2 regions of the Kitasatospora sp. NPDC049258 genome follow, and region 2 is predicted to be linked to the other one. Evidence: predicted binding sites of a transcription regulator. Region 2 holds the regulator's gene; the other holds the start of a gene.
What was found. The regulator HrcA, encoded in region 2, represses chaperone genes, less so after heat shock. The targets are predictions, from matches to a motif close to TTNGCACTCNGNNNNNCNGAGTGCNAA.
Positions count from the first base shown of each region.

Region 1: AB0K43_RS15060 (FmdB family zinc ribbon protein) is a predicted target of HrcA. The motif match lies at 3,661-3,687, and genes of this name have one in related genera.

Region 1 is NZ_JBFAQT010000014.1:147,717-162,122, reverse strand. It holds gene AB0K43_RS15075 (penicillin acylase family protein) at 1-240, opposite strand, end outside; gene AB0K43_RS15070 (potassium/proton antiporter) at 449-1,936, shown strand; gene AB0K43_RS15065 (MFS transporter) at 2,246-3,562, shown strand; gene AB0K43_RS15060 (FmdB family zinc ribbon protein) at 3,712-4,053, shown strand; gene AB0K43_RS15055 (hypothetical protein) at 4,403-4,678, shown strand; partial or broken gene AB0K43_RS15050 (MscL family protein) at 4,743-4,838, shown strand; gene AB0K43_RS15045 (hypothetical protein) at 4,911-5,129, opposite strand; gene AB0K43_RS15040 (sigma-70 family RNA polymerase sigma factor) at 5,283-6,164, opposite strand; gene AB0K43_RS15035 (phosphatase PAP2 family protein) at 6,611-7,396, shown strand; gene murJ (murein biosynthesis integral membrane protein MurJ) at 7,790-9,694, shown strand; gene AB0K43_RS15025 (class I SAM-dependent methyltransferase) at 9,709-10,473, shown strand; gene AB0K43_RS15020 (HAD family hydrolase) at 10,374-11,036, opposite strand; gene AB0K43_RS15015 (nuclease-related domain-containing protein) at 11,183-12,121, shown strand; tRNA gene AB0K43_RS15010 (tRNA-Arg) at 12,237-12,309, opposite strand; gene AB0K43_RS15005 (glycosyltransferase family 39 protein) at 12,668-14,173, shown strand; gene AB0K43_RS15000 (polyprenol monophosphomannose synthase) at 14,228-14,406, shown strand, end outside.
Region 2 is NZ_JBFAQT010000019.1:121,148-135,553, reverse strand. It holds gene AB0K43_RS18610 (PDZ domain-containing protein) at 1-3,134, opposite strand, end outside; gene AB0K43_RS18605 (16S rRNA (uracil(1498)-N(3))-methyltransferase) at 3,241-3,990, opposite strand; gene dnaJ (molecular chaperone DnaJ) at 4,124-5,266, opposite strand; gene hrcA (heat-inducible transcriptional repressor HrcA) at 5,339-6,418, opposite strand; gene htpX (zinc metalloprotease HtpX) at 6,650-7,570, shown strand; gene AB0K43_RS18585 (hypothetical protein) at 7,641-8,225, shown strand; gene AB0K43_RS18580 (DUF3097 domain-containing protein) at 8,317-9,165, shown strand; gene AB0K43_RS18575 (hypothetical protein) at 9,282-10,739, shown strand; gene hemW (radical SAM family heme chaperone HemW) at 10,779-12,008, opposite strand; gene AB0K43_RS18565 (long-chain fatty acid--CoA ligase) at 12,059-13,957, opposite strand; gene AB0K43_RS18560 (ABC transporter ATP-binding protein) at 14,258-14,406, shown strand, end outside.

The DNA.
Region 1 (14,406 bases), on a different contig from region 2:
CTGGGCCCGGAACAGGTCGGCGTCGGTGTCGGCGTAGAGCTGCGGGATGCCGTAGCCGTCCCGCTTGACGTCGACCGGGGCGGTCATCCCGGCCACCTTCACGGTGCCCTCGACGACGGGGAAGGAGGCGTGCACGGTGCGCACCCCCCAGTAGCCGCCGCCGGCCACGGCGCCGACCAGCAGCACGGCCAGCACGAGCACGATCAGGCGAGCGCGCCGGAACTTCTTCGAGCGGGACATCCGGATCCTTGGCTGGGGAGATTGCGGCCGTGACAGGTCACCACATTAGGGCGACTCAGGTGGCGCACGAACACGGGGGAGGCCCACGGTGGGGTCCTGGGGACGATACCGGGCAGGGCGGCGGAAATCCGAGATCAAAGATCAGGTAAAATGTTAGACTGAGTAACGATTCATCAGCTGCCCCCTCACATCACCGAGGTGCTCCTGCGTGACCGTCGACCAGCTGAACCAGTTCCTGCTCGAGTTCTCCGTGATCCTGCTGGTCGCGGTGGTCGCCGTGCGGATCTCCACCCGCTCCGGGCTGCCGAGCCTGTTGATCTACCTCGGCATCGGGGTCGCCCTCGGCCAGAACGGCCTGGGCGTCACCTTCAACAACGCCGAGCTCACCCAGGTCCTCGGCTATGCCGCGCTGGTGGTGATCCTGGCCGAGGGCGGCCTGAAGACCAACTGGAAGTCGATACGGCCGGTGATGCCGGCCGCCACCGCGCTGGCCACCGTCGGCGTCGCGGTCAGCGTCTTCGTCACCGCCGCCGGCGCGCACCTGCTGGTCGGCCTGGACTGGCGCACCAGCATGCTGCTCGGCGCGGTGGTCTCCTCCACCGACGCCGCGGCGGTCTTCTCGGTGTTGCGGATGGTGCCGCTGCCCGAGCGGCTGACCGGCCTGCTGGAGGCCGAGTCCGGCTTCAACGACGCCCCCGTGGTGATCCTGGTGGTCGCCTTCGCCACCGCCGGGCCGCTCGACCCCTGGTACGTCCTGGTCGGCACCATCCTGGCCGAGCTCGCGATCGGCGCCGCCGTCGGCTACGCGGTCGGCCGGATCGGCGCGTACGGGATCAAGCACGTCGCGCTGCCCTCCTCCGGCCTCTACCCGATCGCCGTGCTGGCCCTGGTGGTGCTCGCCTACGCCGGCGGCGCGCTGCTGCACGGCTCGGGCTTCCTGGCCGTGTACATCGCCTCGGTGATCCTCGGGAACAGCAAGCTCCCGCACGGACCGGCCGTCCGCGGCTTCGCCGACGGTCTGGCCTGGATCGGGCAGATCGGCATGTTCGTGGTGCTCGGCCTGCTGGTCACCCCCGAGACCATGCGGTCGGCGATAGTGCCCGCCCTGGTGGTCGGCGCGGTGCTGGTCTTCGTCGCCCGCCCGGCCTCGGTGTTCGCCACCATGACCCCGTTCCGGCTGCCCTGGCGCGAGCAGGCCCTGCTCAGCTGGGCCGGCCTGCGCGGCGCGGTGCCCATCGTGCTGGCCACCATCCCGCTGGTCGCCCAGGTGCCCCAGGCCCAGGAGCTGTTCAACGTCGTCTTCATCCTGGTCGTGGTCTTCACCCTGCTCCAGGGGCCGACCCTGCCGCTGGTCGCCCGCCGGCTGCGGATCGGCGAGGGTGCGCTCGGCCAGGACCTGGGGATCGAGTCGGCGCCGCTGGAGAAGCTGCACGGCCGGCTGCTCTCGGTCTCGCTCTCGGCCGGCTCCCGGATCTCCGGTGTCGAGGTCGGCGAGCTCCGGCTGCCCAAGGGCGCGGCGGTCACCCTGGTGGTGCGGGACGGTTCGAGCTTCGTACCCGAGCGGGCGACCGTGCTGCGGGCCGGGGACGAGCTGCTGGTGGTCACCACCGAGGAGGTCGGCGAGACGGCGGAGCGCCGGCTGCGCGCGGTCGACCGCGGCGGCAAGCTGGCCGGCTGGCTGGAGGGGCGGCGGTAGTCCCCGTCCGAGGGCAGGTATGTGCTGCTGTTCACCTTCCGTTGCCAGGTGGGGGTCGCCGGGACCGGCTAGTATGAAGGTGTATAAGCGTTGAATGACTGAACCACCCGCAACATCTGCCTGAAGCAGAGTTGGCGCGACCGCTCGGCGGCCGCGGTCCGCACTGAACTGCCTCAACCGGCCCCGCTTCCACGATCCGGCCGGACGGACCCGGTATCTACCCCGGTCGACGCGCGAGAGGACGACTCTCGGCGCCGTCGGGGCTCTCCCTGCCCTTGCCGCGCTACCAGGCAGCAGGAAGGACCGACCGTGACGGCCCGCCGAACGGTCGACAGCCCCACCGCCCCTGCCCGCACCGTCCCTGCCCGCGCCGGATACGGGGCGCTGCTGCGCACCCCCGGCGCCTGGACGTTCCTGGCGCCGGCGTTCGCCGCCCGGCTCCCCTACGCGATGCTCAGCCTGGGCATCATGCTGCTGGTCATCCGGACCAACGGCTCCTACGGCGTGGCCGGCGCCGTGGCGGCGACCGCCGCGGTCGCCCAGGCCCTGGTCGGCCCGCAGACCGGCCGGCTGGCCGACCGCTACGGCCAGGCCGCCGTCCTGCTGCCGAGCATCGCCCTGCACGCGCTGTCGGTCGGCGCCCTGATCGCGCTGGCCCTCGGCCACGCCCCGGTCTGGACGCTGTTCCTGGCCGCCGCCCCGGCCGGCGCCAGCGTGCCGCAGATCGGCGCGATGGTCCGGGCCCGCTGGGTCGGGCGGCTGTCCGACCGGCCGGCCATGCTGAACACGGCCTTCGCCTTCGAGTCGGTCACCGACGAGTTCACCTTCGTGGTCGGCCCGGTGCTGGCCACCGCGATCGCCACCCAGGTCAGCCCGGCGGCCGGGCTGATCGCCGAGGCCGCGCTCACCGTGCTCGGCGGGCTCGCGTTCGCCGCCCAGCGCCGTACCGCGCCCGCCCGGCACCCCCGGGTCGAGGGCGCGCAGCGCGTCTCCGCGCTGGCCTCCCCCGGCGTCCGGCTGCTGGCCGGCTCGTTCCTGGGCGTGGGCGCCGTCTTCGGCGCCATGCAGGTCTCGGTGACGGCGTTCACCGAGTCGGTCGGCCGGGGCGGCGCCAGCGGCACCGTCTACGGCATCTTCGCCGGCGGCTCGATGGTCGCCGGGGTGCTCTACGGTCTGATCGGCTGGAAGCGCTCGGCCCGGCAGCGGATGCTGTTCAGCTACGCGCTGCTGGTGGTCGGCTGCTCCACGCTGTGGGCGATGCCCGACCTGACCGCGCTGACCATCGCCGGGCTGTGCTGCGGCCTGGCCATCGCGCCGACCCTGATCACCGGGTACACCCTGGTCGAGACCCTGGTCGGCGACGGCGCCAAGACCGAGGCCTTCACCTGGCTGACCGGCGCGATCGGCCTGGGCCTCGCGATCGGCCAGACCGTCGCCGGCCAGCTGATCGACCAGCGCGGGCCCTCCGCCGGGTTCCTGGTGGCGCTCGTCGGCGCCGGTCTGGGCCTGGTCGCCCTGGTCTCGCTGCGGCGGCTGCTGGTCGCCCCCGGGGCGCGTAGCCGCACGGTCGCGCGCAGCGGCGGGATGGCTCCCAAGAGCGCCAAGATCGCGGCCGCGGAGGGCTGAGCACCGGCCCCGGCACGGGGCCCCGGTGGCGATCTGACACCCGGATCACATCCGGAGCGCTGGACTCGGCCCACGGAATACCGCATCATTGAACATCGTTAGCACTCATCAGGCCCGAGTGCCAGAGGGAAGTGCAGGAGGAAGAGCAAGTGCCCACGTACCAGTACCAGTGCACCGAGTGCGGGACCGGCCTGGAGGCGGTGCAGAAGTTCACCGACGACGCGCTGACCACGTGCCCCGAGTGCCAGGGGAAGCTCCGCAAGGTCTTCTCGGCCGTGGGTGTGGTCTTCAAGGGCTCGGGTTTCTACCGGACCGACAGCCGTTCGTCGTCCAGCAGCTCGGTGACCCCGGGGGCGTCGAGCTCCTCGTCCACCGGCTCGTCGACGCCCTCGGCGCCCGCCGCCGCCGGCTCCGGCAGCTCCTCCGGCTCCTCCAGTTCCTCGTCCTCGTCCTCCTCGTCGACGAAGGCGTCCGCGCCGGCCGCGAGCTGAGGCGGGGCGAGCAGGGGGTTTCCGGGTCGCACCCGGACCAGTACGCACCGAGGCCCGGTGGCGTCGCGCTTGCGCGGTGTCGCCGGGCCTTCGGCGTGCCGGGGCTGCTTCCGGCGTTCCCAGGTGTGCCGGGGGCTGCTTCCGGTCTGCCGGGGCTGGCGCCGGGGTGCCGGGGCTGCGTCAACGGGGGTGGCCGAGCCATCCGTCCGGGCTACCCGAGTTGTCCACATGGCCGGGTTGTCCACAGGAATTCGCGGGGGCATTCCGGGAACGGTCGGGTCGCCGCAGGCTGTGTCCCGCGGGTCCGCTCCTGGGCCCGCCGGATCCGGACCGAAGGCGGTGCCCGACCATGACCACGGCTGCCCACCTCACTGCCCCACCCCCGGCCCCCGCGGTGCCACCGCGGCAGGAGGTTCCCTTCTTCCCGCCGATTCGGCGTGGTGGTGGCGGTCGTCACCGGCTCCGGCAGACGGTCCGGCACCGGCCCGGGCTGTTGCTGGCCGGGCTGCTCGCCGCGGCGGCCGTGCTCTCGGGGCCGCTGCGGGGCGGGGCGCCGCCGCCGCAGGCCGTCCCGGGCGGCTCCGGGGTGGTCGGCGAGGTGCGCTGCACCGCCGGGCCGCCCTGAGGCGTCGACCGAGCGGCATGGAATTCACCCGCGACCGATCATGCCCGTCCCCGTTCGGGGCAGCATGAACGGCTTCAAGGAATTCCTGCTCCGTGGCAATGGCGTGGGCCTCGCCGTCGCGGTGGTCATCGGTGCCGCGTTCACCGGCGTCGTCAACGCCTTCGGCCGCCCCTGAGGCGTGCGCCGCGCTCTCCTTGGCCCTCCGGCCGCCCCGGCCGCCCCGGGGTGCCGCTCAGTCCCCGTGGTGGGGCGGCCGCTGGCTCAGGTACCAGTCCAGCCCGTGTCCGCCGCTCTCCCCGCCCCGGGGGCGCTCCCCCCAGCCCTGGTCGGTGTCATCGCTGGTCTGCCGGTCCAGCGGGTCGCCGAAGACCAGCTCGCGCCCAAGCACCGGCTGCTGCTTCCCGTTGCCGTCCTTCTCGCCGCTGCCGCCCTGCTCGCCCGGCTCGCTCATGCTGCCCAGCCTCCCGTCGCTCCCGTACCGCCATCGGCCCACCGTCAACCCCACCACGTCCACCCCACCACCAGCCTAGGCCGCGTAGCGGGCGGCCCCGGCACGGCCGAAGCCGCACCGGGGCCACCGGTCGATCCGTCGCGCCCGCCCTGGTCAGGCCGCCTCGAAGCCCGCGTGGTCGGCGATCTTCTTCAGCTCGGCCAGCGCGTGCTTCTCGATCTGCCGGATCCGCTCCCGGGTCAGCCCGTGCTGCTTGCCGACCTCGGTCAGTGTGCGCTCGCGGCCGTCCTCCATCCCGTAGCGGGAGCGGATTATCGAGGCCGTCCGGTCGTCCAGCCGGTCGATCAAGGTGTCCAGCTCCTCGCGCCGGAGCATGACCATCACGGCGTCCTCGGGGGAGACCGCGCCGGTGTCCTCCACCAGGTCGCCGAACTGGGTCTCGCCCTCGTCGTCGACCGACATGTTCAGGCTGACCGGGTCCCGCGCCCAGTCCAGCACGTCCTTGACGCGCTGCTCGCTGATGTCCAGCTCCGCACCGATCTCGGCCGGCTCCGGCTCGCGGCCGAGCTCCTTCGCCTTCTCCCGCTGCACCCGGCGGATCCGCCCCAGTTCCTCGACCAGGTGCACGGGCAGCCGGATCGTCCGCGACTGGTCGGCGATCGACCGGGTGATCGCCTGCCGGATCCACCACGTCGCGTACGTGGAGAACTTGAACCCCTTCGAGTAGTCGAACTTCTCGACCGCCCGGACCAGGCCCGCGTTGCCCTCCTGGATCAGATCCAGCAGGGGCAGACCACTGCGCGGGTAGCGCCGGGCCACGGCGACCACGAGTCGCAGATTGGAGCGGATGAAGACGTCCTTGGCGCGCTCGGCGTCGTCGGCTATGAGTTCCAGCTCCTCCCGCTTCACTCCCGCAGGGAGGGAACCCACCTCGAGCAGGTGCTGCGCATAGACGCCGGCCTCGATCCGGAGCGAGAGTTCGACCTCCTCGGCGGCGTCGAGCAGGGGCGTCCTGGCGATCTCGTCCAGGTACATGCCGACAAGGTCGCGGTCGGCCTCGAAGTTGGTCGGGCGGGCCGAGCGAGTCCGGTCGGCCCTGTCGCGAACGACGGCACGGGTGGCCATGCTTGCTCCCTTGCTGGTGTTGCCGGGTCTGCCTGCGTCTGCGCCGATCAGGGCAGATCGGCGCGGCGGGATCCTCGGGAGATCCCCACGGGGAGATCCACGGGCTCAAAGAGGTGCGGGCCTCACTGAGGCTCACACGTAACGATCCAACGCACAGAAATCGGACAACATTCCCAACTCACTCAGATTTTCCCCCGCCATGGAGTATCCTGCCCATTTTGCCCCCGATTCGATACCCAGCGTTATCAATCCTGCGCGCCATGCAATCGTCGAATCTGCGATAACTCGACACAAAAGATGCCGAATCGGGACTCACCCTGCGTCGGAAAGGCCGCCCCACCGGGAAGGTGACAGCCATGCAGCAGCCGATCGACGCGCTCTACCAGAGACAACGTCGCCGCCACGCCGAATGTGCCGCGCTGGCCGTCGGTGCCGCCGTGCTGTTCGCGCTGCTGCTCACCCTGGTGCTCGGCGACTGGGGCCCGCTGACCCGGCTCGACCACGCCTCGGTGGCCTCGCTGCACCGGTACGCCCGCCGGCACACCGTGTCGACGGCCGCCGTCCGGACCTTGGCCGATCTGGGCGGTCCGGTCACCATGCGGATCCTGTTGCTGCTCGTGGCCGCCTGGCTGCTGCGGCTGGGCGCCCGGACGCTGGCCGGGTGGGCCGCCGCCCTGGTGCTGACCGGGTGGCTGGCCGGCCGGCTGACGCAGCTCCTGATCGACCACCCGCGCCCGCACTTCCCCGACCCGATCGCGCGCGCCGCGGGCCCGTCCTTCCCGTCCGGGCCCGCGATGGCCTCCCTCATCACCTGTGCCGCGCTCGCCGCACTGCTGTGGCCGCGGGTGAACCGCGCCGGGCGGTACGCGGCCTGCACCCTGGCGGCCGCCCTGGTGCTCACCGTCGGCTGGAGCGGGATCGCACTCGGCCTGTACTGGCCGAGCGACGTGCTGGCCGGCTGGCTCGGCGCCGCGGCGGTGCTGGGCGGCGTGACGGCGGTGCTGGAGCTCTGGCACCCGGGCGCGCTGCTGCGGGACTCCCGCCGGGTCGAGTGGCGGACCCGGCCGCGGGTGCAGCGCGTCCTGGTACCCGAAGGGACGACCCGGCCGATCGAGGAGGGTCCACCGGACGAGGATTCCTGACGGGCGGTGAGGAAGATCACATCACGACAGGGGCAACCCGGGGAGGGGCTCGGAGCGTGGTCCAGCAAGCTGTTGACTTCCCGGCACGCCGCGACAAATCACCCAATACCGGGCAAACGCTCGCCAATCCAGCACACCGGCTGCTCAACTCCACCGAGCCATCGCCCGGGTGGCGCTCATCACCCGCGGCACCCGGCTCCCCAGTGCGTGCCGAATTGAGGCAGACTTCTCCGGCTGGGGTGCGGTCCGCACCCGGCACGGGGAGGCCCGGTCCGCGGTGGACCTGGCCGGCCTTGTCCGACAGGTCGACTCCGTACACCGACGTTTCGCCGGACGGGCGGCGCGGAATCGCTCCGCAGCGCCGCTTCCCAGGCACCGAGTGACGGGGGTCTGATGACCATGCACACGACGGACGGGTCCTTCGACCCGAACGCGTCCATCGACCCGCCCACCATGGCCCTGCGGATCCCCCTGCAGCCCTCCCCCGGCGCCCCGCCGATGCCCCCCGTGCCGCCCACGGTCCCTGCCCAGGGGCCCGCCCCGGCTCAGGCCCCGGCCGAGAAGCCGGCGACCTCGGCCGGCCGCAACGGCCTGATCATGGCGCTGGGCACGATGGCCTCGCGCGCGCTCGGCTTCGTCCGCAGCGCGATGATCGTCGCCGCGCTCGGTTCGGCCGGCCTCGGCGACTCGTTCAACATCGCCAACTCGCTCCCCAACGTCGTCTACATGATGCTCATGGGCGGCGTCCTGGCCTCGGTGTTCGTCCCGGAGCTGGTCCACGCGGCGCAGACCCACAAGGACGGCGGCGTCGCCTACACCGACCGGCTGCTGACCATCTGCGGCGTCGCACTGATCGTCCTGACCGTCGCCGCCTGGTGCGCCTCCCCCCTCATCGTGGACGCCTACTCGGGCTACCCCCCGGGTGTGAAGCGCGACCTGACCATCGCCTTCGCCCGCTTCTGCCTGCCGCAGATCTTCTTCTACGGCGTCTTCACGCTGTTCGGCCAGGTGCTCAACTCCCGCGACCGGTTCGGCGCGATGATGTGGACCCCGGTGCTCAACAACGTCGTGGCGATCGCGGTCTTCGGCCTCTACATGGTGATCGGCTCCAACGCCAAGACCGTGGACGCCGTGACCACCGCCGACGTGGTGCTCCTCGGCCTGGGCAGCACCCTCGGCATCGTCGTACAGGCCGTCGGCCTGCTGCCCTCGCTGCGCAGCTCCGGCTTCCGCTGGCATCCGCGGTTCGACTGGCGCGGCGCGGGGCTGGGCAGGCCGCTGCGGTCGGCCGCCTGGGCGCTGGCGCTGGTCGCCGTCACCCAGCTGTCCTTCGCGGTGATCAGCCAGCTGAGCGCCCGGGCCGGCGACCTCGCCGAGCACGCCCACCTGCCGATGGGGCTCGGCAACTTCGCCTACACCAACGCCTACCAGCTCTTCGTGGTCCCGCAGGGCGTGATCACCATCTCGCTGGTGACCGCCCTGCTGCCCGGCATGTCCCGGGCCGCCACCGCCGGCCGGTACAGCCAGATCGGCTCCGACTTGGCCGGCATGCTGCGCACCTCGGCCGCCATGATCGTCCCGGTCACCGTCCTGTTCGTGACCCTGGCCACCCAGATCACCGCGATCGCCTACCAGCACGGCAAGACCACCCCGGCGGACGCCTGGGTGATCGCCCAGGTGCTGATCGCCTTCGCGATCGGCCTGCCCGCGTTCTGCGCCCAGTACGCGCTGGCCCGCGGCTTCTACGCGATGGGCGACGCCCGCACCCCGTTCTGGCTGACCGTGGCGAGCACCGCGACCAACGCCGGACTCTCCGGCGTCGCGTACTGGCTGCTCGACCCGCGCTGGATCATCATCGGGATGGCCACCGCGCAGACCGTCGCCTGCGTCCTCAGCGTCGCGCTCACCGGCTGGGCCCTCGGCCGCCGCCTGCGGCAGGCGCCGAAGCCGGCCGTGCCGGCGCAGGCCGGCCCGGACGCGACGCTCACCCTCGGCACCCGCCGCTCCAAGCCCACCAGCGGCCTGGAGGGCGGCCGGGTGCTCACCCTGCACCTGGCGATCCTGCTGGCCTGCGTCCCGGGCGCGGTGGCGGCCCACTGGATCGCGGCCTGGTTCGGCCCCGGCACGTTCGGCAACCTGGCCGGCCTGCTGGCCGGCTCCGCGGCGGTGCTGCTCTCGCTGTTCGCACTGGCCCGCCCGCTCGGCGCGGGCGCCGCCGTGGCGCCGCTGGCGCGGAAGCTGCGCATCCCCTACCCCGAGCCGGTCACCGCTGCCAGCAGCGGGCGCCACCGGCGCTGAGCGGACCCCGGCAGATGTTCGACTACCTGGCCCGGACGATGGCCGCGTACGAGAACGGCCAGGAGAAGTACGAGCAGGCGACCCGCGCGATGACCCCAGGCGCGGAGCTGGACCGGTTCGTCGCGCTGCTGCCGGGCCCGCCGGGCGCCCCGGTCCTCGACGCCGGCTGCGCCTTCGGCCGCGACACGGCGCTGCTGGCCGAGCGTGGCCTCGACGTGCTGGGCGGCGACCTCTCGCCCTCCTTCGTCGCCCGGGCCCGCGAGCTGCATCCCGGGCTCGCCTTCGAGCAGCTGGACGTCTGCGCGCTCCGGCTGCCGGACGCCTCCTACGCCGGGGTCTGGTGCCAGGCCACCCTGCTCCACCTCAGGGACGAGCACATCGCCCTGGCCCTGGGCGAGTTCGCCCGGGTCCTGGTGCCCGGCGGCGCGGTCTTCGTGAGCTTCAAGGAGGGCGAGGGTACCGAGGAGCTGGTGGAGTCCTTCAGCAGCGACGGCACCCGGTTCTTCAACTACCAGAGCGTGGCGGGCGTGCGCACCCTGCTCGCGGCGGCGGGCTTCACCGTCCTCGCCGTGGAGCGGGAGAACGAGCTCGCCCGCTACGGCCCCGGGCACCGCGACCTCACCTGGCTGCACGCCTTCGCGGTCAAGGCCGGCGGAGCCGCCCCGGCCGAGCCTCGCGGTCAGGCGCCGGCCAGCAGCTCCGGGAGCCTGCGCATGTCCTCGAACACCACCGTGCCCGGACCGGCCAGCCGACCGGCCGGGGTGACTCCCCCGGCATAGCCGAAGGACCGCATCCCGGCGGCCCGGGCCGCCTCGACACCGGGCCGGCTGTCCTCGACCACACCGCACCGGCCGGGTTCGGCCCCCATCCGCTCGGCGGCGTACAGGAAGAGGTCGGGCGCCGGCTTGCCCCGGGCGACCTCGGTGGCGCTGAAGATCCGGCCCGCGAAGCGCTCGTACAGGCCGGTGCGGCCCAGCGTGTGCCGCATCTTCTCGTGGCTGCCGCTGGACGCCACGCAGTACCGCACCCCGAGGCCGTCCAGCGCGTCCAGCGCCGCCACGATGCCGTCGACCGCCGACAGTTCCGCGTCCACGGCCTCCTGGTGCAGCTCGACGAACCGCTCGCCCCAGGCCTCGGCGACCTCCACGCCCAGCCGGGCACCGATCTTCTCCCCGATCGACACCGTGGACCGCCCGACGAACTCCTCCACCACCTCGTCCGCACTCAGCGGCCACCCGAACTCGGCGCCCAACGCGACATGGGCCCGCACCGCGATCGGTTCACTGTCGACCAGCACCCCGTCGCAGTCGAACACGACCAACTCGACCGTTCCGCCACCCACGCCCGCTCCCCCGTCCCTCACCCTGCATCCGCCCCAGCATCCCAGGCCCCCGCCGGGTCGCCGGCGCCGGGCTTGGCCGATCGCGTTCTTGTCAGGGGCCGGCGCACGTGCTGATCTCGTGTCAGGTCGGGTACAGAGGGGGCAGCGTGGAGGAGTTGACGGTCAAGCCGTGGCGGGTGCCGGGGAAGGATCGGCTGTACGTCAACCTGGCGGGGGTCCGCGGCAAGGCCGTCGCCTGGCTGGACTGCCCGACCGGGGCCGTCACGATCACCGACGATGCCTTCGAGGCTGCCGCGCTGGCGAAGATCAGGGAATGGGTCGGCTCGTGCGGCCGCCGGATCCCGCCGCTGACGATCACCGGGAGACCGGCGGCTCCCGCTGAGCCGCCGATCGCCTCACCTCCGCCTCTGCCACCAGCTGCCATTCCACCCCTGGCCCCGCTGTCGGACGCCGACGACCTGGCCCGGAACCAACCTGGCACCGGCGTCCGGAGCATGATCCGGACCGAGGAGGCCCAACGAAACTGGCTGGTCCGGGCCGCAGCGAAGCTGACCCGCGAGAACCTGGCCCGCCGGGAGCTGGTGACCGGTCTGCACGGTGAACAGCTGGTCGGCGGACTGCTGAACAGCCTCAGAGGGTCCGGCTGGTACGTGCTGCACGGCGTGCCGCTGCCGAGCGGGGCGGACATCGACCACGTGGTGATCGGGCCGCCGGGCGTGTTCACCGTGAACACCAAGCACCACCCCGACGCCTCCGTCCTGGTGGGCGACAAGCGGGTGCTGGTCAACCGGAACAGCTTCCCGTACCTCGCGAACGCCGAGTTCGAGGGACGGCGGACGGCCGCTCTGCTGACGAGCTGGTGCGGCTTCGACGTACCCGTCCAGCCGGTGGTGGCGGTGGTGGGCGCCCGCAAGCTCACCCACAGCGGCCGGCCGGCCGTGGCGGTGCTCGCCGGCGAGCAGATCATCGCGGCGCTCTCAGCCCACCCCCCGGTCCTGACCCCCACCCGGGTCGACGCGGTCTTCACGGTGGCCCGCCGCCGCAGCGTCTGGGCTCACGTGGGACGGCGCCCACCGCGCTCCTGACCGTCGTCACGACGACGGGTGGCACAGCGGGCGCACCACATGACAGAGGGCCGGCTCCCGAGGATCTCCCTCGTGAGCCGGCCCTCATCACGTTCTGCGCCGCGAGCAGCAGGTGTGCCCCAGGCAGGATTCGAACCTGCGACACCGGCTTTAGGAGAGCCGTGCTCTATCCCCTGAGCTACTGAGGCCGACGGGCGGGTGCACCCGGGGACTGCAGGCTCGGGCCGCACGGCTTCGCGGGCACGAGGTCGCAGCCGAGCGGCCGACCGATCCCTGACAGACTAGCGGATCCGGCCTCCGAAGATCTCCCCTTGGCGGGCCCGGCGCCCGGTGGCCGCCCGACGGCGGGCCGGCGCCCCGGCCCCGGGATGCGGTCGTGGCCGCGCGGGCGGCGCCCGCTCCCCTTCGCCTCGGCCGACATGCGTACCCACCGAGGCAGCTGCGTCGTTGTGCACTCGAACCGGACGCTTCCGATCCGGTGCGGCAGTTCGCGGGATATCGGGCGAAATCTGCCTTATCAGGCGATTTAGGTAGTGTGCTGGGTACATGGGGAATTGGCCACGGAGCATCAGGTCGGTCGTCGTCTGGCTCTGTCCCGCGCTGGTGATGCTGGCGGTGGGGCTCTGGCGAATCGGTACGCCGGAGCTCTGGCGGGACGAGCTGTCCAGTTGGAGCGCCGCGACCCGTGGGCTGGGTGAACTGTTCGGCATGCTCGGCCGGGTGGACGCCAGCATCGGCGCCTACTACGTGGTGCTGCACCTGTGGACCGAGGTCTTCGGCACCTCCCCCGTCGCCCTCCGGCTGCCCTCCGCGCTCGCCATGGCCGGCGCGGCCGCGTTCACCGCGCTGAGCGCCCGGCGGTTGTTCCGCAGCCCGACGGCCGGCCTCGCCGCCGGACTGCTGTTCGCGACGGTGCCCTCGGTCTCCCGGTACGCCCAGGAGACCCGCGCCTACGCGCTGGTGGCCTGCGCGACGGCGGCGGCCGTCTGGTGCCTGTTCCGCGCGCTGGACCGCCCCGGGGTCGGCCGCTGGGCGGCCTTCGCGGCCTGCACCTCGGCAGCCGGACTGCTGCACCTCGTCTCGCTGAGCGCGCTGGTCCCCGAGCTGGCGGTGGTCCTGCTGCGGGCGCGGCGGCCGGGCAGCCGCGGGCCGCTCTGGCAGTTCCCCTGCGCGGCACTGCTGGCCGTCCTTCCGGCGGTGCCGGTGATGTTGCTCGGGCAGCAGCAGTCCGCCCGCCAGCTCTACTGGGTGCTGCGACCCGACGGGCCCGCGCTGTGGCACTTCTGGAGCGGGCTGTTCGGCGCCCCCCAGGTGACGTACGTCTTCCTCGCGCTCGCCGGGTGCGCACTGCTTCGCCGCCCCGGGCCGGCCACCGAGCTGCTGCTGCTCGCGGTGCTGCCGGTGCTGGTGGTGTGGCTGGCCTCGCAGGGCGAGATCTCGTACTTCCTCGACCGGTACCTGCTGTTCACGCTGCCCGCCTGCGCCGCACTGGCGGGCGGCGGGGTCGATGCGCTGTGGGTCCTGCTCCGGGGCTCCGCCGCGCTCCGGGGGGCCACCCCCGCCCGGGCGGCCTCCGCGCTGACGGTGGTCGCGGTCGCGGTGGTGCTCCCCGGCCTCCTCGGCTTCCCGGCGCAGCGGGCGGAGCGCGGCGGCCGCGCGCACGGCGCCCCCGACTACCGCGGTGCCACGGCCGTGCTGGCGGCCGGCTACCGCAGCGGCGACGGCCTGGTGGCGATCGGCGGCGCCGAGGCCTGGCAGATGGCCGGCCCCGGAATCGCCTACCATCTTCCGCCCGGGGTACGGCCCACCCAGCCGTTCGTCCAGAAGTCGGCCATACAGGCCGACGACCTGTTCCCCAGCGAATGTCCGGCGCCCGCGAGCTGCATCGGAAACGAGCCACGGGTGTGGGTCGTTACCATCGGCACAGGTGATGACCCGTACCAGGGCCTCCCGGCGGAACAAGCCGGGGCACTCCGGACAGTATTCACCCCGACCGAGGTCCGACATGTTCGTGGACTAACGGTGTCGCTGCTGGTGCGCAGCCGCCGGTAGCCGGCGCGCAGGGCACAATGACCGGCACGCCACACCAGACTGAAAGGCACAGACGTGACTGCCCCCCAGGAGAGCACCTTCGCCGACCTCGGCAAGGTACTGGTGATCATCCCGACCTACAACGAGGCCGAGAACGTCGAGCGGATCGTCTCCCGGGTCCGCGATTCCGTCCCCGAGGTCCACGTCCTGGTGGCGGACGACAACAGCCCGGACGGCACTGGCGACCTCGCCGA
Region 2 (14,406 bases):
GGGTCGACCCCGTGGTTCTCCACCCCCCAGCCGTAACCCTCCAGCCAGTAGGCGTACTTGGGCTGGGTCACGCCCGTGCCGTCGACCAGCGCGTACTTGCTGTCGATCCCGATCACCCCGCCCCAGGTCCGGGTGCCGACCACCGGGCCGATCGCCAGCGCCTGGATGGCGGCGTTGACGATGTCGCCGTCCGAGCCGGAGAACTCGTCGGCCAGCGCCACCACCGGGCCGCGCGGGGCGTCGTCCGGGTAGGAGGTCGGGTTGGCCAGGTCGCGGGCCCGGGCCCAGCCGACGATCCGCCGGTTGAGCTTCTCGATGATCAGCTGCGAGGTGTGGCCGCCCCGGTTCTCCCGCAGGTCGACCACCACGCCCTCCTTGGCCACCTCCACCCGCAGGTCGCGGTGCAGCTGCGCCCAGCCGGCGCTGACCATGTCCGGGATGTGCAGGTAGCCGAGGCGGCCGCCGGACAGCTCCCGGGTGGCGGCCCGGCGGCCGGCCACCCAGTCGTGGTAGCGCAGCGCCTCCTCGTCGGCCAGCGGCACCACCACCGGGTGCCGCTCGCCGGTGCCGTCCTTGGCCGTCACGGTCAGCTCCACCGGCTGCCCCGCGGTGCCCGCCAGCAGCGGGGCCGGCCCGGTCACCGGGTCCACCGGGCGGCCGTTCACCGCCACGATCGCATCGCCCGGCCGCAGCGCCGCACCGGGTGCGGCCAGCGGGGAGCGCGCCCGAGGGTCCGAGGACTCGCCCGGCAGGATCCTGGCGATCCGCCAGAGATCGCCGTCCCGCACCAGGTCCGCGCCGAGCAGCCCCTGCCGGCGGGCCTCCTCGGTGCCCCGGCCGCGGGCCCGGACGTACGCGTGCGAGGTGCCGAGCTCGCCGACCGTCTCCCAGAGCAGGTCGACCAGGTCGTCGTAGGTGCCGACCTTCTCGACCAGCGGGCGGTAGCGCGCCAGCACGCCCGTCCAGTCGACGCCGTTCATGTCGGCGCGCCAGTAGTTGTCGCGCATCAGCCGGCCGTTCTCGTCGAACATCTGCCGCCACTCGGCGGCCGGGTCGACGGTGACCCGGACCCGGGCGAGGTCGACCTCCAGGTCGTCGTCCTCCCCCGCCTTGCTCTCCGCCGGGAGCACCCGCAGCCGGCCCTCGTCCAGCACCACCAGCCGGCTGCCGTCGCCGCTGACGGCGTAGGAGTCCACCCCGGCGACGAGCTCCTCGGCCCGGCGCCTGGTGAAGTCGAACCGCTCCAGGGCGGGCCGCGGGTGGCTGTCCTCCAGCGAGGCCGCGATGTCGCCCAGCTCGCCGAGCAGCGGCAGCCTGGTCCAGAGCACCCCTTCCTTGGTGGCGTGCAGGCTGCCGAACTGGCCGCCCTCGACCGGGAACGGGATGATCCGGTCGGCGATGCCCTCCAGGTCGACCCGGGTCACCGGGGGCTTCTCCTCGCCCTTGCCCGCGGCCTCGGTGGACTCCGTGGACTCGGCGGCCCGGCCCTCCTCGCCGGCCTTCGCCGGCTCCTGCGACTCGCCGCCCGCCGGCCGGCCGGCCCGCTGCGGGCCGAAGGGTGACGGGGTGTCGGCCGCCAGCGTGAGCAGGTAGGGCCGGGCCCCGGTCGGGAACGACAGGTCGAAGACGTACGAGTCGTAGACCGGGTCGAAGTTGCGGACCGAGAGGAAGGCCAGGTGCTTGCCGTCCGCCGTGAAGGCCGGCGAGTAGTCCGTGAACCGCTGCGGGGTCGCCGCCGCGACGGTGCGGTCCGCCAGGTCGGCCAGCATGATCTGGCGCAGGCTCCACGGGCCCAGGGTCGGCTGGGACCAGGCCAGCCAGCCCGAGTCCGGGCTGAACACCAGGCCGCTGACCTCGCCGTCACCGCTGCGCACCAGCTCGTGCACGGCGCCGTCGGCGAGCTCGACCAGCAGCAGCCGGCCGTCGTGCGCGGCGACCGCCAGCCGGCCGCCGTCCGGCGCGACCGCCAGGTCCAGCACCCGGCCGAGCTGCCCGGCCGCGAACCGGCGGCGCTCGGCGCCCAGCACGGCGGGGGCGTACTCGATCGCGTCCTCGCCCTCGGCGTCGGTCACCCAGACCACGCCCTGCGCGCCGTCCTTGCCCGGGACCACCCTGGCCAGCCGGGCCCGGGTACCGGGGGTCTGCTCCAGCACCCGGGCCGGCCCCTCGCGGTGCGTCAGCCAGTGCACGCTGCCGCGCACCACCACGGCGCTGGCCCGGCCGGTGCGGTCCGGCGCCACCGTCTCCAACTGCCCGGCGGCCGGGGTGGGGTGGGGCTGGCGGTCGGTCCGCGGACCGGCCGGGCGGACGTCCAGGCGGCGCGGCTCGGCACCGTCCAGGTCGTCCAGCAGCCACAGGTCGCCGCCGCTGTGCCAGATCACCCGGGTGCCGTCGGTGGTGGCGTTGCGGGCGTAGAAGCCCGGTGCCTGGGCGCCGCCGGCACCGTGCCGGCGGAGGTCCGAGCCGTCCGGCAGGCTGGAGTACAGCTGCCCGACGCCCTCGTGGTCGGAGAGGAAGGCGACCCGGCCGCCCACCCAGAGCGGGGACTCGATGTTGCCGTCCAGGTCCGCGTGCAGCCGCCCGAACTCCTGGGCGCCGATCCAGAGTTTGCCCGCGGTGCCGCCCCGGTAGCGCTTCCACCAGGCCGGCTCCCGGCTGATCGCGGAGAGCAGCAGCACCCGGTCGCCCGCCGGCTCGTAGGCCAGCCCGCCCACCGGGCCGTACGGCAGCCGGGTCGGCTCGCCGCCGTCCAGCGGCAGGGCGAACGCCCAGGAGCGCCGGATGGTGGCCTGCCCCGCGGTGGTGGTCGCGACCGGCCGGCCGTCCGGCGTCCAGCCGCGCAGCGCCGTGAACGGGCTGCCCCAGTGGGTGAGCCGGCGCGCCGGACCGCCGTCGACGGGCGCGACGTGGATCTCCGGAGCGCCGTCCCGGGTGGAGGTCCAGGCGACCTGCCGGCCGTCGGGCGAGAACCGGGGCCGACTGACCGGGGTCTGATCGGCGGTCAGCCGCCAGGCCCGGCCGCCGTCGACCGGGGCCAGCCAGATGTCGTCCTCGGCGACGAAGGTGACGAGGTCGCCGTGCAGATGCGGGTGGCGCAGGTAGGCGCCCGTGGAGGTGCTCTCTGGTTCGGTCACGGCAGCCACCCTAGGCACGCCCCGACGGGGCGGCCAAGGGTTTCTTCGAGGGCGAAACGCCCGCGCCGCGGGCCGGGCCGCGCTAGGGCTAGGGCTAGGGCTAGGGCTAGGACCAACGGCCGGTGCGGCCGAGCAGCAGGGCGCCGGCGGCCACCCCCGCCGTGGAGGTGCGCAGCACCGAGCCGCCGAGGCGGTGGGGGCGGGCGCCGGCCTCGGCGAAGGCGGCGAGCTCCTCGGGGGCCACCCCGCCCTCCGGGCCGACCACGAGCACGATGTCCCCGGTGGCGGGCAGCTCGGCGGCGGCCAGCGGCTCGGCGCCCTCCTCGTGCAGCACCGCGGCGAGCGCGGCCTGCCCGAGCAGCGGGGCGAGCTGGCGGGTCGTCATCAGGTCCCGGACCTCGGGGAAGCGCAGCCGGCGGGACTGCTTGCCCGCCTCCCGGGCGGTGGCGCGCCACTTGGCCAGCGCCTTGGCGCCGCGCTCGCCCTTCCACTGGGTGATGCAGCGGGAGGCCGCCCAGGGGATCACCACGTCGACCCCGACCTCGGTCATGGTCTCCACCGCGAGCTCGCCCCGGTCGCCCTTGGGGAGCGCCTGCACCACCACGATCCGGGGGCTCGGCTCGGGCTCGCGGCGCACCTCGGTCACCGTGACGTCCAAGCCGTCCTTGCCCTGCACGGCGGACACCGTGCCGTCCGCCCCGAGGCCCAGCCCGTCCGCGAGCGTGACCGACTCGCCCACCGCCAGCCGCTTGACCGCGGCCGCGTGCCGGCCCTCGGGGCCGTCCAGCCGCACCACCGCTCCGGGGGCGACTGCGGCCAGCCTCGCGGCCTCGACGACGAACACGGGCGCGGTCATGGGACGAACCTCCGGTGGATCCACGGCGCCCGGGGCCCGGGGCGTGAGAGGGGCGGGACGCGTCGGTGGGTGGCACCGTCGGTTCGGACGGTGCCACCCACCCATCGAGCTCGGTACGGCGGCGGGCCAGGCCTCAGCGCCCGTTGAACGCGTCCTTCAGGCGGGAGAACAGCCCCTGCTGCCCCGGCGCGAAGTGGCCGGCCGGCCGCTCCTCGCCGCGCAGGACGGCGAGCCGCCGCAGCAGGTCCTCCTGCTCGGGGTCGAGCTTGGTGGGCGTCTGCACCTCGACATGCACTATCAGGTCGCCCCGGCCGCCCCCGCGCAGGTGCGTGATGCCGCGCCCGTGCAGCGGGATGGACTGGCCGGACTGGGTGCCGGGCCGGATGTCGACCTCCTCCAGCCCGTCCAGGGTCTGCAGCGGCACCTGGGTGCCGAGCGAGGCCGCCGTCATCGGGATGGTGACCGTGCAGTGCAGGTCGTCGCCGCGGCGCTGGAAGGTGGGGTGGGTGGACTCGGCGATCTCGACGTACAGGTCGCCGGCCGGGCCGCCGCCGGGGCCGACCTCGCCCTCGCCGGCCAGCTGGATCCGGGTGCCGTTGTCGACACCGGCCGGGATCTTGACGGTGAGGGTCCGGCGGGCGCGCACCCGGCCGTCGCCGGCGCACTCGGGGCACGGGGTCGGCACCACGGTGCCGAAGCCCTGGCACTGCGGGCAGGGCCGGGAGGTCATGACCTGGCCCAGGAAGGACCGGGTGACCTGGGAGACCTCGCCCTTGCCGCGGCACATGTCACAGGTCTGCGCGGAGGTGCCGGGGGCCGCGCCCTCGCCGCTGCAGGTGGTGCAGGTGACGGCGGTGTCGACCTGGAGTTCCTTGGTGGTGCCGAAAGCGGCCTCCTCCAGGGTGATCTCCAGGCGGATCATGGCGTCCTGGCCGCGCCGGGTGCGCGAGCGCGGTCCGCGCTGGCCGCCGGCGGCGCCGAAGAAGGCGTCCATGATGTCGGAGAAGCCGAACCCGGCCGCGCCGAAGCCGCCCGCGCCGCCGCCTCCGCCGCCGTTCGGCGACAGCGGGTCGCCACCGAGGTCGTAGACCTGCCGCTTAGCGGGGTCGGAGAGCACCTCGTAGGCGGCGTTGATCTCCTTGAACCGCTCCTGCGTCTTCGGGTCCGGGTTGACGTCCGGGTGCAGTTCGCGCGCGAGACGTCGGAACGCCTTCTTGATCTCGTCCTGACCCGCGTCACGTCGGACGCCGAGTACCGCGTAGTAGTCCGTGGCCACCAAATGCTCCGGTTTGTTCCGCCTCTAGAAGTGCTTGCGACTGCTGCGCGCCGGCCTGCGGCGCGTCGTGTCCTACGACTCGGCCAGGATCTGGCCGACGTACCGTGCCACCGCTCGCACCGCCCCCATTGTGCCCGGGTAATCCATCCGGGTCGGACCGATCACCCCGAGCTTTGCCACGCTCTGGTCGCCCGAACCGTAACCGACCGAGACCACCGAGGTGGAATTGAGCCCCTCGTAGGCGTTCTCGTGGCCGATCCGGACCGTCATCGCGGCGTCCGCGGTCTCACCCAGCAGGCGCAGCAGCACCACCTGCTCCTCCAGTGCCTCCAGCACCGGCTGGATGGTCAGCGGGAAGTCATGTCCGAAGCGGGTCAGGTTGGCGGTGCCCGCCAGCATGATCCGCTCCTCGTTCTGCTCGGCCAGCGTCTCGAACAGGGTGGCCAGCACCGTGCTGACGGTCGCCCGCTCGGCCGGCTCGAACGCGGCCGGGAGGTCCTCCAGCGCCACCGGCACCTCGGGCAGCGGCCGGCCGCCGGCCCGGGCGTTCAGCTTGGCCCGCAGGTCCGCCAGGACGGTGTCGCCGACCGCGCCCGGGCAGTCCACGAGCCGCTGCTCGACCCGGCCGGTGTTGGTGATCAGGACCAGCATCACCTTGGCCGGGGTCAGCTGGACCAGCTCGATGTGCCGGACGGTGGACCTGGTCAGCGAGGGGTACTGGACCACGGCGACCTGCCGGGTGAGCTGCGCCAGCAGCCGCACCGTACGGGCCACCACGTCGTCCAGGTCGACCGCGCCCTCCAGGAAGTGCCGGATCGCCCGGCGCTCGGGGCTGCTCATCGGCTTGACCTCGGCCAGCCGGTCGACGAACAGCCGGTACCCCTTGTCGGTGGGGATCCGGCCCGCGCTGGTGTGGGGCTGCTGGATGAAGCCCTCCTCCTCCAGCGCCGCCATGTCGTTGCGCACGGTGGCCGGCGAGACGCCCAGGCTGTGCCGCTCGACCAGGGCCTTGGAGCCGACCGGCTCCTCGGTGCCCACGTAGTCCTGGACGATCGCCCGCAGCACCGCCAGCCTGCGGTCGTCCAGCGGACGGCCGACGGGGCGGGTCTCCACCGCGCGGGCCGGTTCGACGGAACGGGGCTCGTCGACCATGGGCACGCACCTCCGTCTTCGTCCGTTGAGCTGTTGAGTGTCCGATATCTGGCACTCCGGCAGGCAGAGTGCCAGGACCTTACCAGCCAGTGTAAGGCCCTGCTCCGACGGCAGGAACGGGCCGCCCCGGTGATCCTTCCCGCATCGCCGGGGCGGCGCAGGCGATGTGTGGTGCTCGGGGCCGCCCCGAGTGGCAGCATCGGAGGCGAGCGCGAGAGCGAGGGAGTGGCGATGTCGACTTCAGGGCAGCACTCCCGGTTCGCCCCCGATCGGGGGCTGACCGGTCGGATGGTCACCACGATGTTCCTCATCGGCCTGGTCTACGTGGGCTTCACCGGGCTGCTGATCGTCCTGCTGCGCGGGGCCTGGCCGCTGATCGTCCTGATCTCCGGCGGGCTGTTCGTGGCCCAGTTCTGGTTCAGCGACAAGATCACCGAGCGGGCGATGGGCGCCCACGAGGTCACCGCCGAGCAGTACCCGCAGCTGCACGGCACCATCGACCGGCTCTGCGCGCTGGCCGACATGCCCAAACCCCGGGTGGCGGTGGCCGTCAACGACATGCCGAACGCCTTCGCCACCGGCCGCAAACCGGAGAAGTCCGTGGTGTGCGTCACCACCGGGCTGCTGCGCCGGCTGGATCCGGAGGAGCTGGAGGGCGTGCTCGCCCACGAGCTCTCGCACGTCGCGCACCGGGACGTGGCGGTGATGACCATCGCCGGCTTCCTCGGCGTGCTGGCCGGTGCGATGACCAGGATCGCCCTCTACGGCGGAATGATGGGCGGCAACCGCAACAGCAACGACAGCAACGCGGCCATCGCCATGATCATCATCCCGCTGGCCAGCATGGTGGTCTACGCGCTCAGCTTCCTGCTCACCCGGCTGCTCTCCCGCTACCGGGAGCTGGCCGCCGACCGGGCGGCCGCCCAGCTGACCGGCCGGCCGAGCGCGCTGGCCTCGGCGCTCACCAAGGTGACCGGGCAGATCGCCGCCATCCCCAGCAAGGACCTGCGCCAGGCGCAGCCGTACAACGCCTTCTACTTCGCCCCCGCGCTGAGCGCCCGGGACGCCGCCACCCAGCTGTTCTCCACCCACCCTTCGCTGGAGCAGCGGCTGGCCCAGCTGGCGAAGATCTCCGGCGAGCTCGGCCACTGAGACGCCGGCCCGCCGCGTATCGACCCACCGCCGTATCGACCGGCCGCCGTATCGACCCGAGGAGCTCGACGTGGGATTCCTGGACGCCCTGCTCGGCCGTAGCAAGCCGGTCAAGCCGGATCTCGACCAGCTGTTCGGCGTGCCCTCGGCGGCCCTGACCCTGGAGGCGGCCGCCGGGTTCCGGCCGACCGGCCTCGGTTCGGTCTGCTTCGCGGCGGTCGAGGGCGGCGCCTTCGCCGAGGTGGAGCGGCAGGTCCGGGCGCTGCTGGACGCCGACACCCCGAGCGGCGGCGTGCCGGTGGAGGCCTCGCAGGACGCCTACGGGTACTCCTGGCTGCTCGCCCGGCACTCGCCCGAGCAGCTCCCGGAGCTGGTGAACGACCTGCACGCGGTCAACAGCGAGCTGGAGGGCAACGGCTTCGGCCCGCAGTTGCTCTGCTCCCTGGTCGGCTTCCGAAACGAGGCCGGGCAGCCGCTGGCCCTGGTGTACCTGTACAAGCGCGGCGCCTTCTACCCGTTCGCCCCGATGCCGAGCGGCGGCGAGAAGCGCAACAGCCCGCTGGAGCTGCAGGTGCGGGCGATGCTCGGCAACGACCTGCGGCTGGAGCAGGACCTCAGCCGTTGGTTCCCGGTCTGGGGCGCGCCCGGGCTGTGAGCAACGCCCCGGCCGCGAGCACCCGGGCCGCGAGCACCCCGACCGGCCGGCCCGGAGGCTGACGGTCGGTCGGATTTCGTATAGTCCGGGCATGCGCAGCAGGCAGTACGGACCGGATCTGACCCCGCCGTGGAAGCGGCAGCAGCCCGCCCCCGAGGTGGCGGCCGAGCGCGACCTGGTGGTCGAGGAGGCCGGCACCGGCTTCTGCGGCGCGGTGGTGCGCTGCGAGAAGACCGCCGAGGGCGTGACGGTGACCCTGGAGGACCGCTTCGGCAAGCGGCGGGTGTTCCCGCTGACCCCGCGTGGCTTCCTGCTGGAGGGCCGGGTGGTGACGCTGGTACGGCCGAGCGGGCCGGCCCCCGCACGCGGGCCCGGGGTGACGGCCTCCGGCTCGGTCGCGGTGCCCGGCGCCCGGGCCCGGGTGGCCCGCGGGTCGCGGATCTACGTGGAGGGGCGGCACGACGCGGAGCTGGTCGAGCGGGTCTGGGGCGACGACCTGCGGATCGAGGGCGTGGTGGTGGAGTACCTGGAGGGGATCGACGACCTGCCGGCGATCGTCGCGGAGTTCGGGCCGGGCCCGGGCCGGCGCCTCGGCGTGCTGGTCGACCACCTGCTGCCGGGCACCAAGGAGCACCGGATCGCCGGCCGGGTGACCGGTGACTCGGTGCTGGTGGTGGGCCACCCGTACATCGACGTCTGGCAGGCCGTGAAACCGTCCAGCGTGGGCATCCCCGGCTGGCCCGAGGTGCCGCGCGGGGAGAGCTGGAAGGAGGGCGTCTGCCGCCGGCTCGGCTGGCCGGTGGACACCCCCGCGGCCTGGAAGCGGATCCTGGCCTCGGTGAACTCCTACCGCGACCTCGACCCGGCACTGCTCGGCCGGGTCGAGGAGCTGATCGACTTCGTGACGGCGGATCAGTCGACCGACCGCCCTTTGGCATGATTTCGACAAGCTGATAACCCGTCAGTAACATCACGCAGGCGGCCCCGCTTCCGGGGTCGCCTGCTTCCGGTGTTTCCGCGCGGCCCCGCTCTGCGCCGCGCGTCGAAGGGGATCCGTTGACCAACTCCATCCGTACGTTCCGGCTGCCCGCCCTTGCGCTGGCCGTCCTGCTCGGCGCCGCCGCCTGCGCCGGCCCGGCCGCGCGGCCGTCGGCGGACGCCGCGGCCGCCGCCACGCCCACCGCCCCGGCGCCGGCCGGGGCCACCCAGCAGGCCGCCGGCCAGGCCCTGGTGGTCACCGCCGCCCAGCCCGGTCCGCAGCGGACCGCCGTGGTGACCCCGAGCCCCTCGGGGCCCGCCGCGGCGCCGGCCGCCCGCAGTGTCCGGCTGGCCGCCTACGACCCGGCCACCGGCTCGGCCGTGCTGGCCGCCGACCCGGGGCCGGCCTCCCCCACCGCCACCGCGCCCACCGCGAGCAAGGGCGGGACGCCGACCCCGACCGCCCCGGCCACCGCGAGCCCGGCGCCCGAGCCGGTGCGGGCCGGCCAGCTCATCGCCAGCCCGCCGACACCCGCCGCGCCGCAGGGCGCCCTGCTCGCGGTCACCTCGGTGCAGCCGGGCACGGACGGCACGGTCCGCGCCGACACCCGCCCGGCCACCCTCCCCGAGCTGCTCGGCACCGCCGAGGCGGACGGCCGGGTCCCGGTGGATCCGCACGCCCTCTCGGTCAAGCCGCTGGTCAAGGACGTGAAGCTGTCCTTCGGCGCGAACGGCGGCGGGGCCACCGCGGACGCCTCCGGCACCCTTCAGCTGGATGTCCAGGCCCCGATCCCGCTGCCCGGCGGCGCCACCGCGCAGGCCTCGGGCTCGCTCCGGCTGCACCCCGCCGTGCACTTCGCCTACCACGGCGCCCGGGTCGGCGCCCCGCGGACGGCCTCGGTCGGCTTCGACCTGGACGCGCACGCCCAGTGGCGGGTGGAGGGCGAGCTGGCCAAGGGCACGGGCACGCCGGTGAAGGTCCCGCTCGCCGAGCTGCACGCCGACCCGGTGCTCACCGTCGCCGGCCTGCCGGTCGTGGTGAACCTGGGCCTGACCTGCTACCTGGAGATCAGCGCCGACGGCAAGGTCTCGGTGGCGGTGGAGCAGGAGTTCGACGGCTCCTGGCACGTCAACGCCGACTACGCGGGTGACCGCGGCTGGAGCCCGGTCACCGCGGCGGACGACACCAAGGTCTCACCGGTCCGGGCCCGGCTCGGCGGCAAGGCCGAGGTGCGCGCGGGCCTCGGCGCCCAGGTGAGCGTCGGACTGTACGGCGCCGTGGGCATCGAGGCCGTGGTCGAGCCGTACCTGCGGGCCACCGCCGAGGGCTCGGTCGCCTTCGACTCGGCCCACGGCCTCACCCAGGCCCAGGGCACGCTCGCCCTGTACGGCGGCGTCGACCTGACCGGTGCGCTGCTGGCCCACCTGAAGATCTTCGGCACCCCGGTGGTCGAGGGCCGGATCCCGCTGCCCGCCTTCCACCGCGAGTGGCCGCTGAAGACGCTGGCGGCCTCCGCCCCGCCCACCACGCGGTAGCACGCGGCCCGGGCCGCCGCCGGATCCGCCGGCGGCGGCTCAGTCCACCAGGTCCCGGACCACCCCGTCGGCCAGCAGCCGGCCGCGGAGAGTGAGCGCGGCCCGGCCGTCCGCATGGGCGGCCGGGTCCAGCAGGCCGTTTGCCAGCGCCCGGTCGGCGGCCCGCAGGCCGTCCGCGCTGAGCAGGGTGAGCGGGCAGCCGTCCACCAGCCGCAGTTCCAGCAGGATCCGCTCGACCCGGCGGTCCTCGCCGGCCAGCAGCTCGCGGCCGAGCGCCGGGGTGCGGCCCTCGGCGAGCGCCTGGGCGTACGCGGCGGGGTGCTTGGCGTTCCACCAGCGCACCCCGCCGACGTGGCTGTGCGCGCCGGGGCCGGCGCCCCACCAGTCGCCGCCGGTCCAGTACAGCTCGTTGTGCTTGCAGCGGCCGGCCTCGGTGGTGGCCCAGTTGGAGACCTCGTACCAGGAGTAGCCGGCCGCGGCGAGGGCTTCCTCGGCGATCAGGTAACGGTCGGCGTGCACATCGTCGTCGATCATCGGCAGCTCGCCGCGCTTGACCCGGGCGGCCAGCTTGGTGCCGTCCTCGACGATCAGCGAGTAGGCCGAGACGTGGTCGGGCCCGGCGCCGACGGCCGCCTCCAGCGAGGCCCGCCAGTCGTCGTCGGACTCGCCGGGGGTGCCGTAGATCAGGTCCAGGTTGACGTGGTCGAAGCCGGCCGCGCGCGCCTCGGCCACGCAGGCCTCCGGACGGCCCGGGGTGTGGTGCCGGTCGAGCAGCGCCAGCACGTGCGGGCGGGCGCTCTGCATCCCGAAGGAGATCCGGTTGAAGCCGCCCTCGCGCAGCTCGGCGAGGTACGCCGGGTCGACCGACTCCGGGTTGGCCTCGGTGGTGACCTCGGCGTCGGGGGCGAGCCCGAACTCCGTCCGGATCGCGCCCAGCATCTTCACCAGGTCGCGGGCGGGCAGCAGGGTCGGGGTGCCGCCGCCGAGGAAGACCGTGCGCACCGGCAGCTCGGCCTCGCCGAGCACCCGGCGGGCCAGGCGCACCTCGGCCACCAGGTTGTCGGCGTAGGTCTCCTGCGAGGCCACCGTGCCGGCCGAGCGCAGCTCGGTGGCGGTGTAGGTGTTGAAGTCGCAGTAGCCGCAGCGGGTGGCGCAGTACGGCACGTGCACGTAGAAGCCGAAGGGCCGCTCACCCAGCCCGGCCAGGGCGTGGGCGGGCAGGGAACCGTCGGACGGCACGGGTTCGCCGTCGGGGAGTGCGGAGGGCATTGGTCCATTGTCCCGCACGGCCCGGGCGGGGCCGTGCGGGACCGGTGACGTCACGCCTCGTTGGTGCCCGCGTACATCTCGGTGACCGCGTCCGCGTAGGTCTTCTCGACCACCGGGCGCTTGATCTTCAGGCTCGGCGTGAGCTCGCCGTGCTCGATGTCCAGGTCGCGCGGGAGCAGGGTGAACTTCTTGATCGTCTGCCAGCGCTGGAGCTCGCCGTTGAGGCGCTGCACGAAGCCCTCGATCAGCGCGTGCGCCTGCGGGTCGGCGACCACCTCGGCGTAGGACTTGCCGGCCAGGCCGTGCTCGGCCGCCCACGGCATGATGACGGCCTCGTCCAGGCCGATCAGCGCGGTGCAGTAGTTGCGGCCGTTGCCGATCACCAGGACGTTGGAGACGAACGGGCAGATCGCCTTGAACTTGCCCTCCACCTCGCTGGGCGCGACGTACTTGCCGCCCGAGGTCTTGAACATGTCCTTCTTGCGGTCGGTGATCCGCAGGTAGCCGTCCGGGCCGAGCTCGCCGATGTCACCGGTGTGGAACCAGCCGTCCGGCTCCAGCACCTCGGCGGTCTGCTCGGGCAGGTTGTGGTAGCCGCGCATCACGCCGGGGCCGCGCAGCAGGATCTCGCCGTCCTCGGCGATCCGCACCTCGGTGCCGGGCAGCGGGGTGCCGACCGTGCCGACCCGGAAGTCCTCCGCGCGGTTCACCGTGGAGCCGGCCGAGGTCTCGGTGAGGCCGTAGCCCTCCAGCACCGGCACGCCGGCGCCGGCGAAGAAGTAGCCGATCTCGGGCGCGAGCGCGGCGCTGCCGGAGACCGAGCCGCGCAGCCGGCCGCCGAAGGCCGCCCGGATCTTGGCGTAGACCAGCTTGTCGGCGACCGCGTGCTGGACCCGCAGGCCGAGCGGGGCGCTGTCCCGGCCGTTGGCGACCCGGTTGGCCTGGGTGGTGCGGGCGTACTCCCGGGCCACCCCGGCGGCCCACTGGAAGATCTTGTACTTGGCGCCGCCCTCGGCCCTCGCCTTGCCCGCTATCCCGTTGTAGACCTTCTCGAAGATCCGGGGCGCGGAGGCCATCAGGGTCGGTCGGATCACCGGCAGGTTGTGGATGATCCGGTCCACCCGGCCGTCCACCGCCATCACGTGGCCGGTCGCGATCTGGCCGGAGATCAGGGTCTTGCCGAACACGTGGGACAGCGGGAGCCACATGAACTGCACGTCCTCGGAGCGCAGCAGACCGCTCTCCTGCTGCGCCACGCCCTCGTACGCCCAGCAGTCGTGCACCAGGCGCACCCCCTTGGGGCGACCGGTGGTGCCGGAGGTGTAGATCAGGGTGGCCAGCTGCTCCTTGTCGATCGCCTCGACCGCCTTCTCGACCGCGTCGGGGTGCTCGGTCAGGTACGCCGCGCCGCGCTCCTCCAGCTCGGCCAGCGAGAGCACGGTCAGCCCGGCCGCGTCCACCGGCTCGGCCGGGGCGTCGAACAGCACGACGTACTCCAGCGCGGGCAGCTTGTCCCGCTCGGCGACGGCCTTGGCGAGCTGGGCCCGGTTCTCCGCGAACATCGCCCGACAACCCGCGTTGGCCAGGATGAAGGCCGACTCGTCCGCGTTGGTGCTGGGGTAGACGGTGGTGGTGGCGGCGCCCGCGCACATGTTGCCGAGGTCGGCGAGGATCCACTCGATCCTGGTGGCCGAGGAGATCGCGACCCGGTCCTCGGAGCCGATGCCCAGCGACATCAGGCCGGCGGCCACGGCCGTGACCCGGGCCGAGGTCTGCGCCCAGGTGAGCGAGCGCCACTGCTCGGCGCCGGGAGCGCCGTCCGCCGCGTGCTCGTCCACCGGGACGGGGTACCGGTAGGCCTCATGGTCGGGCGTGGCCTCTACCCTGCTGAGGAAAAGGTGGGCCACGGAGGGCGGACGCCGCTCGATCATGGACTGCACGCTGCTCAACGAGGACCTCCGGGGGGCGGGTGGCCAAGGGTGGAGTGGACGGCGGTTGTGGGGGGCAGCCGCGTCGGCCGTCCCGTTGACCCGGTGAGCTTATTAACCCGCGAGTAACAAGACAGCAATCAGCAGCCTAGGGGGTACGGGGCCGTTCCGTAAGGGGGTCACGGCGGGTGGCACGCCCGCGGACCGGCAGTGCAAAGGACTGTACAAGCCCGCAGGTTCGACGCCGAAGAGGCCGGACGCTTGCGGTACGGAATCAAAAACGGGGATGCGCGACATCCCGGCGACGACGAGAGTGTCACGGTGCTCATCAGACTGCTCCGGGCCCATCTGCGGCCCTACTCCCGACCGATCTTCCTACTCGTCCTGCTCCAACTCATCTCCACCATCGGCATGCTGTACCTGCCCACGCTGAACGCCGACATCATCGACGACGGTGTGCTCAAGGGCGA